DNA from 4 places in the Rhizobium sp. BK591 genome. Region 1 is predicted to be linked to each of the others. Evidence: predicted binding sites of a transcription regulator. Region 1 holds the regulator's gene; each other region holds the start of a gene.
The links. Region 1 encodes LexA, which represses DNA repair genes until DNA is damaged. Its sites were predicted from a motif close to TGTTCNNNNTGTGTTCNG; they were not measured.

Region 1 (3,205 bases):
TCGGGCTATCAGCTGTGGAAGGATCGGCGCGTCCGCGAGAATGCCTTCCTGAAGCTGCCGATCGTCAGGCCTTTCGTCGCGGTTGCGGGGTTCTTCGGCGGTGTCTTCCTGACCTCGCTGATCGGCGGTTTCTCCACCGCACTGTTTTCGATCGAGCATTTTCATCGCCTGACCGCCTACGGCCTGCCGGCAAACCTCGCGACGATGCCGATCATCTCCTTCATCATCATGCCGGCCGGGTTGCTGGCGATGCTGCTCATGCCTTTCGGTCTGGACGTTTTGCCTTGGAAGATTGTCGGATTCGGCCTCGATCTGGTGATCGCCGTCGCCAAGACCGTGTCCGGCTGGGGTGGCGACATCGGCATCGGCCGCTTGCCCGCCTGGTATTTCGCGGTCGCCGTGGCAGGCTTCCTGCTGCTGACGCTGCTCCGCACTCGGCTGCGCCATATGGGCACGTCGATCATGTCAGCCGCAACGCTCATCCTGCTGCTTCTGCCGGTTCCCCGGCCGCCGGATCTGGTGATTTCGGAAGATGGCAGTCTCGTCGCGGTCGTCGAGGCGGCGGCAATGGCCTCCAACCGTGAAAACCCGCCGGATTTCATCTTCGACCAATGGCAGCGCGCGCTGGTCCTGCCGGCGCATGACCCGCCGAAGATGCTGGATGGTCCTGCTGTCCCGCCAGCGGGAGAGGACCGCCGCGTCAAGCTCTCCCGCGATCAGCAGAACGAAGCGAGGGCGGCGATGCGGGCGGCTGCAGCCGGCGGTGACGCAAACCGCTTTTCCTGCGTCAAGAAGGCCTGGTGCATATCAAGGCTTGGCAACGGTCATGTGGTCGCCGTCATCGACAATGCCGCCTATCTCGCTCCGGCCTGCGATGCGGCCGATATCGTGGTAACGTCGGTCCGCCTGCGTTTCAACAGCTGCCGCTCAGGCGCGACGCTCTTCACCGGCGAGACGTTGCGCCGGACCGGTTCCGTCGAGCTGCGCTTCGCGGAGGCCGGCATGGAGGTCACAACCGCATTCGATGATCTGTGGCGGCCATGGATCCGCCATCGCGCCTATGACTGGCGCAGCAACAGCTTTGTCGAAACCGGCCAGGGTGTTAGTGATAGCGGCGAATAAGGCCGACGAGTTTGCCCTGCACCTTGACGCGGTCTGGCCCGAAGATCCGGGTCTCGTAAGCCGGGTTGGCCGCTTCCAGCGCGATCGAGGCGCCCTTGCGGCGGAAGCGTTTGAGTGTCGCTTCTTCGTCGTCGACGAGAGCAACGACGATGTCGCCAGGGCTTGCGGTGCTGCCATTGCGGATGATCACGGTGTCGCCGTCGAAAATGCCGGCGTCGATCATCGAATCACCCTTGACCTCCAGCGCGTAGTGTTCACCGGAGCCGAGCATATCGGCCGGAACGACGATGTCGTGGGTGTTGTTCTGGATTGCCGAGATCGGAACGCCGGCGGCGATGCGGCCCATGACCGGCACGGAGACTGAGTTGCCATTGTCGGCGACGGGTTTTGCAGGAGCGGGAGTGGCGACCGACCGGGGCTTGCCCAGGCTGCCCTCAATGACGCTCGGCGAAAAGCCGCGCCGGGGCTGGATGCTGGGGCTATAGGCCTCCGGAAGCTTGATGACCTCGAGTGCGCGGGCCCGGTTCGGTAGGCGGCGAATGAAGCCACGCTCCTCGAGCGCCGTAATCAGCCGGTGAATCCCGGACTTCGAAGCGAGATCCAGGGCGTCCTTCATTTCGTCGAAAGACGGCGGAACGCCGGATTCCTTCATGCGCTCATGAATGAAGAGGAGAAGCTCCTGTTGTTTGCGCGTGAGCATCGACGTTGTGACCTCGTGATTGAAACAAATCCAGAACAGACACTATATGTTCCATATGTGTTCCGCAAGTAGCTAAATTTCCGTAAAACTTGGCGCCAACTCGTTGAGATTTTTATTTTCATTTGCCGGATTGGCCGACAAGTCTTGCCTTGGGCGGCACTGTCGCACATCTCTGCCGTGTCAGGAGAGGGGATATCATGAACGAGCATTCCGCCAAACCACGCCCGCTGGATCATGTCGTGCTGCCGGTCGTCAATATCGATCTGGCGCGCGAGAGGCTCGGCAAGCTGGGCTTTACCGTTGCCGCCGATGCGCGTCATCCCTTCGGAACGGAGAATGCCTGCGTCTTTTTTGCCGATAAGACCTATCTGGAGCCGCTCGGGATTGCGAGCGTTAGGGAAAGTGAAGCATCGGCGCGGCAAGGCAATGTCTTCACCGCCCGCAACCGCGCCTTCCGATTCCGCTGCGGCGAGGAAGGGCTTTCGGCGGTGGCCTTCGGCAGCGAGGATGCCGATATCGATCATCGGAATTTCGTCGGCGACGGAGCGAGCGCCGGCGAGATGCTGGCGTTCAGCCGGCCGATGACGATGCCGGATGGTTCTGAGAGCATTGCCGGCTTCAGGCTGGCCTTTGCCGGCGACCTGCGCGCGCCCGATCTCTTTCTCTTCACCGTCGAGCGCGTCAATCCGCTGCCGGCCGACCGCAGCGCGCTGGAGGCGCATGCCAATGGCGTCACCGGCATTGCCGAGGTGGTGCTTTGCGCGCCCGATGCGGCTGCCTTCGCCGCCTTCGTCAGTCTTGCCAGCGCGCAATCGGCAGTCGAGAAAACCGGTTTCGGCGTCACGATCGCGGCGTCGAATGTGAAAATCAGCCTGATGACGCCGGAGGGTTTGGAGGCCTATTTCGAGGTCGCTGTCCCATCCGCCGACCGCGGCCTGCGCGGCCGGGCGATTCTCTTCGCTGTCGCCGATCTTGCCGTGACAGAAGCGCATTTGGCTGCTAACGGGGTGACATATACGCGCAAGAACAATCGCATTCTGGTGAAGCCCGCGCCCGGGCAGGGCACGCTTTTCGCCTTCGAGGAAACACGATGAGCACAGATACGAATTCCCAAGTCAAGATCGGCGAGGGCCAGGGCCAGGTCACCTTTTCCAACACCGGCCGCCTGTCGCTGATTGCCGGCCCTTGCCAGATGGAGAGCCGCGACCACGCCTTCATGGTGGCCGGCACGCTGAAGGAGCTTTGCGGAAAGCTCGGCATCGGCCTCGTCTACAAGAGCTCCTTCGACAAGGCAAACCGCACTTCGCTTTCGGCCGAACGCGGCATCGGCATTGAAAAGGGCATGGAGATCTTTGCCGACCTCAAGAAGGAATTCGGCTTTCC
Region 2 (3,205 bases), on a different contig from region 1:
GATGCCGTTCTGCTGCCGAAGGTCGACGAGCCGCAGGATGTCACTGATATCAGCGACCTTCTCTCCGAGGCGGATGCGCCCGAAGATCTGCGCATCTGGGCGATGATCGAGACGCCGCGCGGCATCCTGAATGCGGCTGATATCGCCGAGGCCGGGCGCACGCCGGGCTCGCGGCTCGATTGTCTCGTCGTCGGGCTCAACGACCTGCGCAAGGAAACCGACGTGCTGCCGCAGCCGGGACGGAGCTATCTCGTGCCGTGGCTGATGCAGGTCGTCCTTGCGGTCAGCGCCTACGGGCTCGATGCGATCGACAGCGTCTTCAACGATTTCAGGGACGAGCAGGGTTTCGATGCCGAATGTCAGCAGGGCCGGGCCATGGGCTTTACCGGCAAGATGCTGATCCATCCCGCGCAGATCGAGCCCGCCAATCGCCATTTCGGCCCGGATCCGGCCGCGATTGCGGAAGCGGAGGCGATCATATCAGCCTTTGCCGATCCCGCTTCCGAGGGGCTGAACGTCATCAATGCAGGCGGTCGGATGATCGAGCGGCTGCATCTTGTCCAGGCGGAAAGTCTGGTTCATAAAGCCCGCCTGATCGCAGCCCGCCAGGCTGCAGCACGAAAGACGATGTGATGAAACTCTACCGCTTCCTGACCGGTCCCGACGATGCTTCCTTCTGCCACAAGGTTACCGCCGCCCTCAACAAGGGCTGGTCGCTGGAGGGCTCGCCGACCTATGCCTTCAATGCCGCAACCGGCGCGATGCAGTGCGGCCAGGCCGTCGTCAAACATGTCGAAAGCAAGGATTACGATCCTGAGATGAAGCTCTCCGAGCAGTAGCGCGTTCTGCCGAACGCGCGGTTTAGCGCTCGGCGGCTTCCTCGGCGCTGGCCTCGATCCGCTCCATGTCATCGTCGCTCAGCCCGAAATGATGGCCGATCTCGTGGATCAGGACATGGGTGATGATATCGCCGAGCGTCTCATCGTTCTCAGCCCAGTAATCGAGGATGGGGCGGCGGTAGAGGCGGATGCGGTTCGGCATCTCGCCGGTTTCCACCGTGAAACGTTCGGAAATGCCCCTGCCCTCGAAAAGGCCGAGCAGGTCGAAAGGGGTTTCCAGCGCCATGTCCTCGAAAACGTCGTCATCGGGGAAATCCTCGATCTCGATCGTGAGGTTGGTCGTCAGCTGGCGGAATTCATCCGGCAGATGGCTGTAGGCCTCCATTGCCAGCGACTCGAAGGTGCTGATCGTCGGCGCATGGCGGTCCCGCCAATCATCGCTCTGGTCTCTGCGGGCCATGAATATTCCTTCCTTTGCGGGCCCATATAGAACCTTTATCGCCGATTTTCGAGTGCGGAATCAAAGGCAGGAATAAATTCATAGAGAATGGCCGTTGACTCTTCATTAGCTCTCTGGAATCTATAAGAACATAACAGGAACAAGACGGATTGGAGAACGCCATGGCGCAGCACGCCCTGGCGCGCGAGCGGCTTTTTGCGCTCCGCGAAACCATCGCCAGACTGGAGGGAAAGCCCGCGCCGGCGCTTGCCGCGGCGGAACGGGAAGCCGTGGCGGAAGGACGCAAGGCCCGCCAGGAGCGCACTCTGCCGCCCCTGCCGTTTGGAATAGAGTTCCTCGATGGGGCACTGGAAGGCGGCCTGCCGCTCGATGCGATCACCGAATTCCGCTCGGCTCTGTCTCGCGATGCCGGTGCGGCAAGCGGGCTGGCTATGGCTGTTGCCGCACGGCTGCAGAAACAGGAAGCGGATGCCGGCAGGTTTCTGCCGTTGCTCTGGATCGGCGATGCAATCGGCACGCTGGAGGCCGGCCGTCCCTATGCCCCCGGACTTCGGGATTTCGGACTGAGCCCGGAGCGGTTTCTCCACGCCGCGCCACGCAAGCTGGACGAGGCGCTCTGGCTGGTGGAGGCGGCGGTGGAAAGCGCTGCCTTCTCGGCCGTCATCTTCGAAGTGCGAGGCAATCCCGCCCATTTCGGGCTGACCGAAAGCCGCAGGCTCAGTCTTCGGGCGCGGGCTGCCCGCCATCCACTCTTTCTCGTGCGCCAGGCCGGAGCGGAGGAGGCAAGCAGTGCGGCTTTCCGTCTGCATGTCGAACCGGCCCCGGCCGGTCTACGGCCGTTGCCGGACGGATCGAGGCTTTCCGGCAGCATCGGCAATCCGATTTTCCGTCTCACGCTGGAGAAGAGCCGCAATCCGGCTCCGCTCTCCTTTCTTCTGGAGTGGAATCCCCATGAACGCGAATTTCTCCCTGTCGCCGAACCAAACCTCGTTCGTCCTCCAGGCCAACAGTCAGCGCATTCTGGCGCTCAGCTTCCCGCATCTGCCAACGGACCGCATCGCCCGCAAACGATGGGGGCTCTCCTGGCGTTCGAAAGGGCGTCCTGAGACGCCGCCTATCGTCTGTTCCGGCAAGCTCAACAATGCCATTCGGCTGACGGCACTGGACGAGTTGGCCGAGAGGCTGGGGTTGAGGAAGGATTTGGGCGTTGCCGAAGCGCGCGCCATGTATCCAATGCTCGAGGTCGCGGAAGAGGATCCGGCGGCCGACCGCCGGCTGCTGGAGGCAATTGCCGACTGGTGCGACCGTTATACGCCGCTGGTGGCATTCGACGGCAAGGACGGTCTGTTTCTCGACATTAGCGGCTGCGCCCATCTGTTCGGCGGTGAAAAGGCGCTTCTTCGGGATGTGCTGTCGCGGCTTTTTCATATGGGGTTCGATGCACGGGGCGCGATTTCATCATCGCCCGGCCTTTCCTGGGCGGTGTCCCGCTTCGGGCAGAGTGGCGTGATCGAGGACGAAGAGGCGGAACATGTGCTGGTGTCCTTGCCGGTTACAGCCTTGCGGCTGGAAGGACAAACCGTCGATGCTCTGAAGAAGCTCGGCCTGAAATATATCGGCGATGTCATCGATGCGCCGCGAGCGCCGCTAACCCGCCGGTTCGGGCCGGAGCTGCTTCTGCGTCTCGACCAGGCGCTGGGGCATGAAGAAGAGCCGGTTTCTCCCCGGCGTCCTGTCGCCAGCCTCTCGGCCGAAAGCCGGCTGATGGAGCCCATCGGGACGGAAGAGCAGATCCTTGCCGTCACCAGGCAGGTCGCCATGTCGCTGCAGCCGTCGCTGGAGGCGCGAGGGGCTGGCGGGCGGGTGTTCGAACTGGTCCTGTTCCGCGTCGACGGCAGGGTCTTTC
Region 3 (3,205 bases), on a different contig from region 1:
TCCACCGCAAGGGTGCGCATCATCGCCTGCAGGGCACCCTTCGTGCCGGCATAGGCTCCGGCGCCGGGCATCACGCCACCAGCCGTCCAGGAGGCGTTGATGAGGATCGCACCGTCGGCCAGAAACGGCAGGCATTGCTTGATGGTGAAAAAGGTGCCGCGCAGATTGGTGGCGATCAGCGCGTCGAATTCGTCCGCTTCCGTGACAGCCAATGGCTTGAACTCGCCAAGCACGCCGGCGTTGGCGAAGAGGGCATCCAGTTTGCCGAAGCGAGTTATCGTCGTCTGGACGGCCGCGGCAACCGCCTCGTTGTCGGCGATATCGCAGGCGATCGCAATGGCTGTGCCGCCGGCGGCCTCGATCTCCGACTGCAATTGGCTGATCGGCTCGGGCCGGCGTCCGATGAGAGCGACCTGGCCACCCTCTTCGACCAATCGAAGGGCGGCGGCCCGCCCCATGCCCGTTCCCGCCCCGGTAATGAGGACCGTTTTGCCCGTGAATCTGTTCTGCGCCATGTCGTGCTCCTTGTTTGCAGCGTCACAGGAGTTGTAATTTCACCCATACAAATGGATAATCGCGAAAATAATATCATTATTTAAAAGCAGAGCTATCGAATGGGCCTCTTCCGATCCATGCAGGTATTCGTGACAACCGTGCAAGAGGGCTCGATGAGTGCCGCATCCGGGAAGCTCGGGATGTCACCGGCAATGGTTGGGCAGCATGTGGCAGCACTTGAGGAGCGCCTCGGAACGCGTCTTCTGAACAGGACGACCCGCCGTCAGAGCCTGACGGATTTCGGCGCCAGCTATGTCGAACAGTGCCGAGATATTCTGGAGCGCGTGGCGATTGCCGATCAGGATGCCGAGGCTTTGCAAGCAGAGCCTCGTGGCAAGCTGAAGATGACGGCTCCGACGACGTTCGGCGCAGAGATGCTGATGCCGAGACTGCAGCGCTACCGCGCGCTTGCCCCGGATGTCACGCTGGATATTACCTTGACGGATCGCAATGTCGATATTGTCGACGAAGGATTCGATATTGCCTTCCGTATCGGCGAGTTGCCCGATAGCCGCTTGATCGCGCGCCGTCTTGCCCCTTACCAGATGATGATCTGCGCTGCACCAGACTACCTTGCTCGAAGGGGCATACCAGGTCATCCAAGTGACCTGGCCAACCATGATGCCATCGGCTTTGCCCCGGCAGCGCGGTCACCATGGAAGCTGGCGAACGGCGACGTTAAGGTCGAAGTCATTCCGCGGATGTCGATCACCGTCAATAGCGGTCAGGCCGTGCGCATGGCCGCGCGCGCGGGCCTGGGAGTGATCATGCAGCCATCCATTCTGCTGCGTTCAGATGTCGAGGCAGGCCTGCTGGTTCAACTCTTTCCAGACTGGCATCTCCGCGAGCGACCGATGTCGCTTATCTATCATCGCGATCGCCGCATGACGCCGCGCCTGCGCAGCGTCATCTCGTTTGCCATTTCAGAATTCGGCGCGACATCCGAATGGCGGGAAGATCCCCATTCCTAATGACCCGTCGTGGCGGGCTGGTCAGCCGACGGCTATCGGACTGGCGCGCTGCTTTCTCGGACGAACCGATCGACCACCGTTTTCGGCACTGACCAAGCGGCTGTTGCAATGAGCGGAATTCCTCTCGCTCGGCGGGGGCGCCTTTACGTCCGAACAAGAGCCATCGATGCCCAACGCGACGAATACAGCGGGAACAGCAGCACCACTTGGAACGTTTAGAGAACGAATTCAGGAGGCCGCTATGAGTGACAATCCGAAAAGCAAGACATCATCCAACACAGAGAAAGACCCCGACGATTGGGTCAGTGGCGACGAGCCGATGACCGGCGCGCAGCGGTCCTATCTGAAGACCTTGTCGGAACAGGCGCACCGGCCTGAAGCCTATGCCGAGGATCTGACCAAGGCCGAAGCGTCCAAGCGGATCGACGAACTCAAGCAGTCGCTCGATCTGGAATGAGCGGCCGTCTTGTCGTAGCCGATTGATTGAGGCCGAACGCCGAGGGCAGACTTTTGCGCCCCACTGTATTCCGATTGCGAAACGGCAAAAGGGCTGCTGCAACGCGAACCAGTCCGCGTGATTTTTGGTCCACAAAGGATTTACGCCGTTGGCCAGCGTGGTGGTCGCTGCGAGCACCCTCGCCGATCTTGGTTCCGGCCGCGGCCCGATAGTGGATCCCAGTTACCCGAAAGCGGCCACCGCCGCATTTGCATTGGCGATGACGTGATCGCGATCTTCAACATCTCACGAACCTCGTATCCCCGGGCCTGGGTATTTCCTTCACCTGCACTGTCAGCTGCTCGAAGACAAGCCTGGCATTTCATTGCGCGCACTGAGATGGTGTAGGTGACCCCATCGCGACCGGACTTTGCCTGGTGCGGTCGAACATGCCCGCGAACTGGTTACACTCGAAACCTCGACAAGCCCCATAATCGCATCATCTCAGCTGGAGCCGAGATATCTGCCGGGATCACATAAGGGTCAGCGGATCGTGGTGTTATGACGCTCTTGCTTTTCTTGATCGGAAGCCCGTGGCCCATGTTGCTGACCGAATAGAGGGCCACTTTCCTCTCGCCGGTCACTTTCCACGACTGCAAGCTGCCCCATGGTTTTTTCTCCAAGCGGCCGCTGCTTTCTACAATGCCCTGAACTTCGAGCCACTGAGCAACACAAGCGAGCGCATTGGCGGGCTTGACCACCCGGTCTTCCATGCCCTGCCAGATGGTTATCGGAGGCCATGCCCTGACTTCTGGCGAAATCTCGGCGATCGGCCGTCCCCATCCGCCCGGTGGCGGCGTCGCGCCTGACTTCATCGCGCGCAGGGCCGACATCGCGTCGCGGACGGATCCGAATGGCATGCCGGCGATGATTGCGGCGCCGGCAAACAGTGAGGGATAGATCGCGACAAGTGCGCCCGTCATCGCCCCGCCGGCGGACAGCCCCGCGATGAAGATCCTCGACCGGTCGATGCGATGTCGCTCGCATAGGTGCTCGATCATCTGCTTGATCGAACGGACCTCGCCGCGGTCTCGCGCGACGGCACTTGGTCGAAACCAGTTGAAGCAATCTTGCGAATTGTTTGCTCTCTTCTGCTGTGGATAGAGAAGAACGAAACCGCGCTCTTTCGCGAGCTTGGAAAAGCCCGCCGCGGCATCCAGGCTTTCAGGAGTCTGATGGCATC
Region 4 (3,205 bases), on a different contig from region 1:
CACAGGCCCGGCCAGCGGCCCGCGGCCTGCCTCGTCGGCGCCGGCAACCGGCCAGTGGCCGGCCCTGCGGGCTTTGAGCTCGAGTTTGAAATCCGGCACGAGCGGAACCGTGTCGAAAAGCAGGGGAGAATCGGGTGGCGTGCGAGGTTTCATGCGGCTGAACCTCGCACGCCAACCCGATTTCCCGCAAGTCCCCGGATCAGGGCGGCGGCCGGGGACCGGTCCGGCGGATGGTGGCGGTCAAGGCCATCCGCGGGAATTGCGCTCGGGGCTCGAAGACAGGGCGGTTCTATCGAGAAGCCGATGCGCAAGCTACAAGCAATTCCAGGAAAAGTGCGAAGCGGTTTTCCGTTCGGAATTGCGTAAAGGCCAGAGAGCAGTTCCCGGCAAAGCGCGAAGCGGTTTGCCTGAACTGCGTAAAACAAAAGGTCAAAGAAGCGACAGCTGGACGCCGCTGCCGTCGGGCGGCACGAACAGGTCGTCGCGCAGCGGCACGCTGCGTCGCGTCAGGCCGAAACGCCGGGCTGCCATCTCAAATCGCCTGGCGATCTGCCAGGCATAAGGACCGGCGCCCTTCATGCGCTTGCCGAATTCGGCATCGTAATCCTTGCCGCCGCGCATCGAGCGCACCAGCGACATCACATGCCGGTAACGATCGGGGTAATGTTGCAGCAGCCAATCACGAAACAGCGGGCTGACCTCGAGCGGCAGCCTGAGGATGACATAGCTCGCCTCGGCGGCGCCGGCAGCCTTGGCCGATTCGAGAATGCGCTCCAACTCGTGATCGTTCAGCGCCGGGATCAGCGGGGCGGCCATCACAGCCGTCTGGATGCCGGCTTCGGCAAGGGTGTGGATCGTCTCCAGCCGCCGCGGCGGTGTTGCGGCCCGCGGCTCCATCGTCCGGGCAAGCTTGCGATCCAGCGTGGTCACGGAGATGCCAACGCGCACCAGGTTCTTGCTTGCCATCTCCCGCAGAATGTCGAGATCACGCAGGATCATCGCCGATTTGGTGACGATCGAGACTGGATGGTTTGCCTTGTTCAAGACCTCGAGGATGCCGCGCATGATGCGCCATTCCTTTTCGATCGGCTGATAGGGGTCGGTATTGGTGCCGATGGCGATCACCCGCACCTTGTAGCCGGGTTTGGCGAGCTCCCGCTCCAGCAACTTTGCCGCATCGGGCTTGGCAAACAGCTTCGTCTCGAAATCGAGCCCTGCGGAAAGCCCCATATAGGCATGCGTCGGCCGGGCGAAACAATAGATGCAGCCATGTTCGCAGCCGCGATAGGGATTGATCGAACGGTCGAAGGAAATATCCGGCGATTCGTTGCGGGTGATGGCCGTGCGCGGCTTCTCGACCTGCACTTCCGTCTTGAACGGCGGCAGTTCTTCCCATGTCTGCCAGCCATCGTCGAAGGTCTCCCGCTGCAGCGCTTCGAACCGCCCCGTCGGGTTCAATCCCGCCCCACGCCCGCGCCGCCGATCGACCTCGACCCTTAGACCCGAGGAAACGATCATCGCATCGGCAATATCTGCCGTATTGGCAGGCGCGAATGCGGCCTGCCCTGCCAGGGACTGCTCTCTCATCGGATTCTCCCGTGGCGGAAAGCCATCGCCTCCGCCCGTTTTGCTGATTAAATTCCTATCGGCAAAATGAGAACAATGCAAGAACAAAATAAGGAAAACGGCGCTGGCAAAAATTTGTGCGGCGCATTATAAACAGTCAATGTTGACGGTTGTTCTCGAATGTCAGGATCAGGAATCTGAACTGGCGCAGACTTTATCGGTCTTGGTGGCAGGCGCAGTGGAGGGGCTGGTGAGCGATGTGATCGTGCTCGATCACGGCTCTCGCGACGGCACCTCACGGGTGGCCGACGCTGCCGGCTGCCGCTTCCATTCGCAATGGGATATCAAGGACATCGTCCGCTCGGCGCGCGGCGAATGGCTGCTCTTCGTCGAGCCGGGCGCCAGGCCGCAGGCGGGCTGGATCGATGAGATCGCCGAATATGTGGCGCTGAACAAGCTGCCGGCGCGCTTCACCGCGTCGAGGGGCTATCGCCGCCCGTTCTTCCAGCGTGTCGGCCGGGCCGTACCGCCGCTGGAACTCGGTTTCCTGGTGTCGAAAAAGCTGGCACTCGCCACCGCCAAAAGCGGCATGCGGCTTGCCGAATTCGTCAAGGGCCAGAAACCGCGGCGGCTGGCGAGCGAGCTCATTCCGTCCTGGGTCGCCCGCGCCGCACGGTAGCTGCCGCGATCCCCTCCCACCGCTCGCGCAAAAGATGGCGCCCAATAGGATTTCGCGCTATAATTCAAACATGGCGCCGTCGAAGCGCCGCGCTTCGCAACGGAATGGCCATGGAATGCCGGTGAACGGCAGAACAGGTCAGCGACAATCTCCTCTTCTGCCGGGTACCCGGCGAAAGGAGGTGCGTCATGACACGCGGTATGATCTACGGCCTGCTGGCCGTCATATTGCCGATATTGGTGATCGCGCATCCGCATTCGGCAGCATCGCAGATGATGCGCAGTTGCGCAGGCCGACCCGAAATCGTCAATTTCCTGGACAAGAACTTCGCCGAAAAGCTCACGGCAGTCGGACTGATCAACCAGAACGCCATTCTTGAGGTCTATGCCGCCGAAAGCGGCACCTGGACCCTCATCGTCACGGATGTTCACGGCGTAAGCTGCATTCTGCTGTCGGGTGATAGCTGGGATACCATGCCCGTCCTGCCGGGCCTGGCCACATAGGAATGCCGCTCTTGCAGGCAGTCTACTTCGTCGCGCCGCGTTTCAGGTGCTCGTCCAGCCGCGGCATGATCTCGACGAAATTGCACGGCACGCTGCGGTAGTCGAGTTGGCCTTTCAGAATGCCGTCCCAGGCATCCCGGCAGGCGCCGGGCGAACCCGGCAGCGCGAAGATGAAGGTGGCATTGGCAACGCCTGCCGTGGCGCGCGATTGGATCGTCGCCGTGCCGATCTTCTCGTAGGAGATCCGGTGGAAGATGGCGGAAAAGCCGTCCATCCGCTTTTCGAACAAAGGCTCCAGCGCCTCGGGCGTCACGTCGCGGCCGGTAAAGCCGGTACCACCCGTGGTGATGACGACGTCTATGTCTTTGCTGTCAATCCAGGCCTTTACCCGGGAGGCAATCTCCGTGCGATCATCGGGCACGATGCCACGGTCGACCAGCCGGTGGCCCGCTTCGGT

Region 2: the regulator LexA is predicted to act here: its motif matches at 1,424-1,441, upstream of FHX10_RS35255 (ImuA family protein).
Region 3: the regulator LexA is predicted to act here: its motif matches at 1,734-1,751, upstream of FHX10_RS12570 (DUF3072 domain-containing protein).
Region 4: the regulator LexA is predicted to act here: its motif matches at 1,656-1,673, upstream of FHX10_RS24930 (PA0069 family radical SAM protein).

Annotation. Positions count from the first base shown of each region.
Region 1 covers NZ_JACIAZ010000003.1:795,283-798,487, forward strand. The annotation lists gene FHX10_RS17240 (ComEC/Rec2 family competence protein) at 1-1,122, shown strand, start outside; gene lexA (transcriptional repressor LexA) at 1,103-1,822, opposite strand; gene FHX10_RS17250 (VOC family protein) at 2,020-2,916, shown strand; gene kdsA (3-deoxy-8-phosphooctulonate synthase) at 2,913-3,205, shown strand, end outside.
Region 2 covers NZ_JACIAZ010000005.1:418,360-421,564, reverse strand. The annotation lists gene FHX10_RS23975 (HpcH/HpaI aldolase/citrate lyase family protein) at 1-633, shown strand, start outside; gene FHX10_RS23970 (DUF1737 domain-containing protein) at 633-839, shown strand; gene FHX10_RS23965 (metallopeptidase family protein) at 862-1,299, opposite strand; gene FHX10_RS35255 (ImuA family protein) at 1,461-2,405, shown strand; gene FHX10_RS23955 (DNA polymerase Y family protein) at 2,317-3,205, shown strand, end outside.
Region 3 covers NZ_JACIAZ010000002.1:1,152,581-1,155,785, reverse strand. The annotation lists gene FHX10_RS12580 (SDR family NAD(P)-dependent oxidoreductase) at 1-515, opposite strand, end outside; gene FHX10_RS12575 (LysR family transcriptional regulator) at 615-1,526, shown strand; gene FHX10_RS12570 (DUF3072 domain-containing protein) at 1,768-1,983, shown strand; gene FHX10_RS12565 (PHB depolymerase family esterase) at 2,427-3,205, opposite strand, start outside.
Region 4 covers NZ_JACIAZ010000006.1:91,710-94,914, forward strand. The annotation lists gene FHX10_RS24925 (ribonuclease HII) at 1-153, opposite strand, end outside; gene FHX10_RS24930 (PA0069 family radical SAM protein) at 430-1,587, opposite strand; gene FHX10_RS24935 (glycosyltransferase family 2 protein) at 1,727-2,245, shown strand; gene FHX10_RS24940 (hypothetical protein) at 2,434-2,748, shown strand; gene moaB (molybdenum cofactor biosynthesis protein B) at 2,771-3,205, opposite strand, start outside.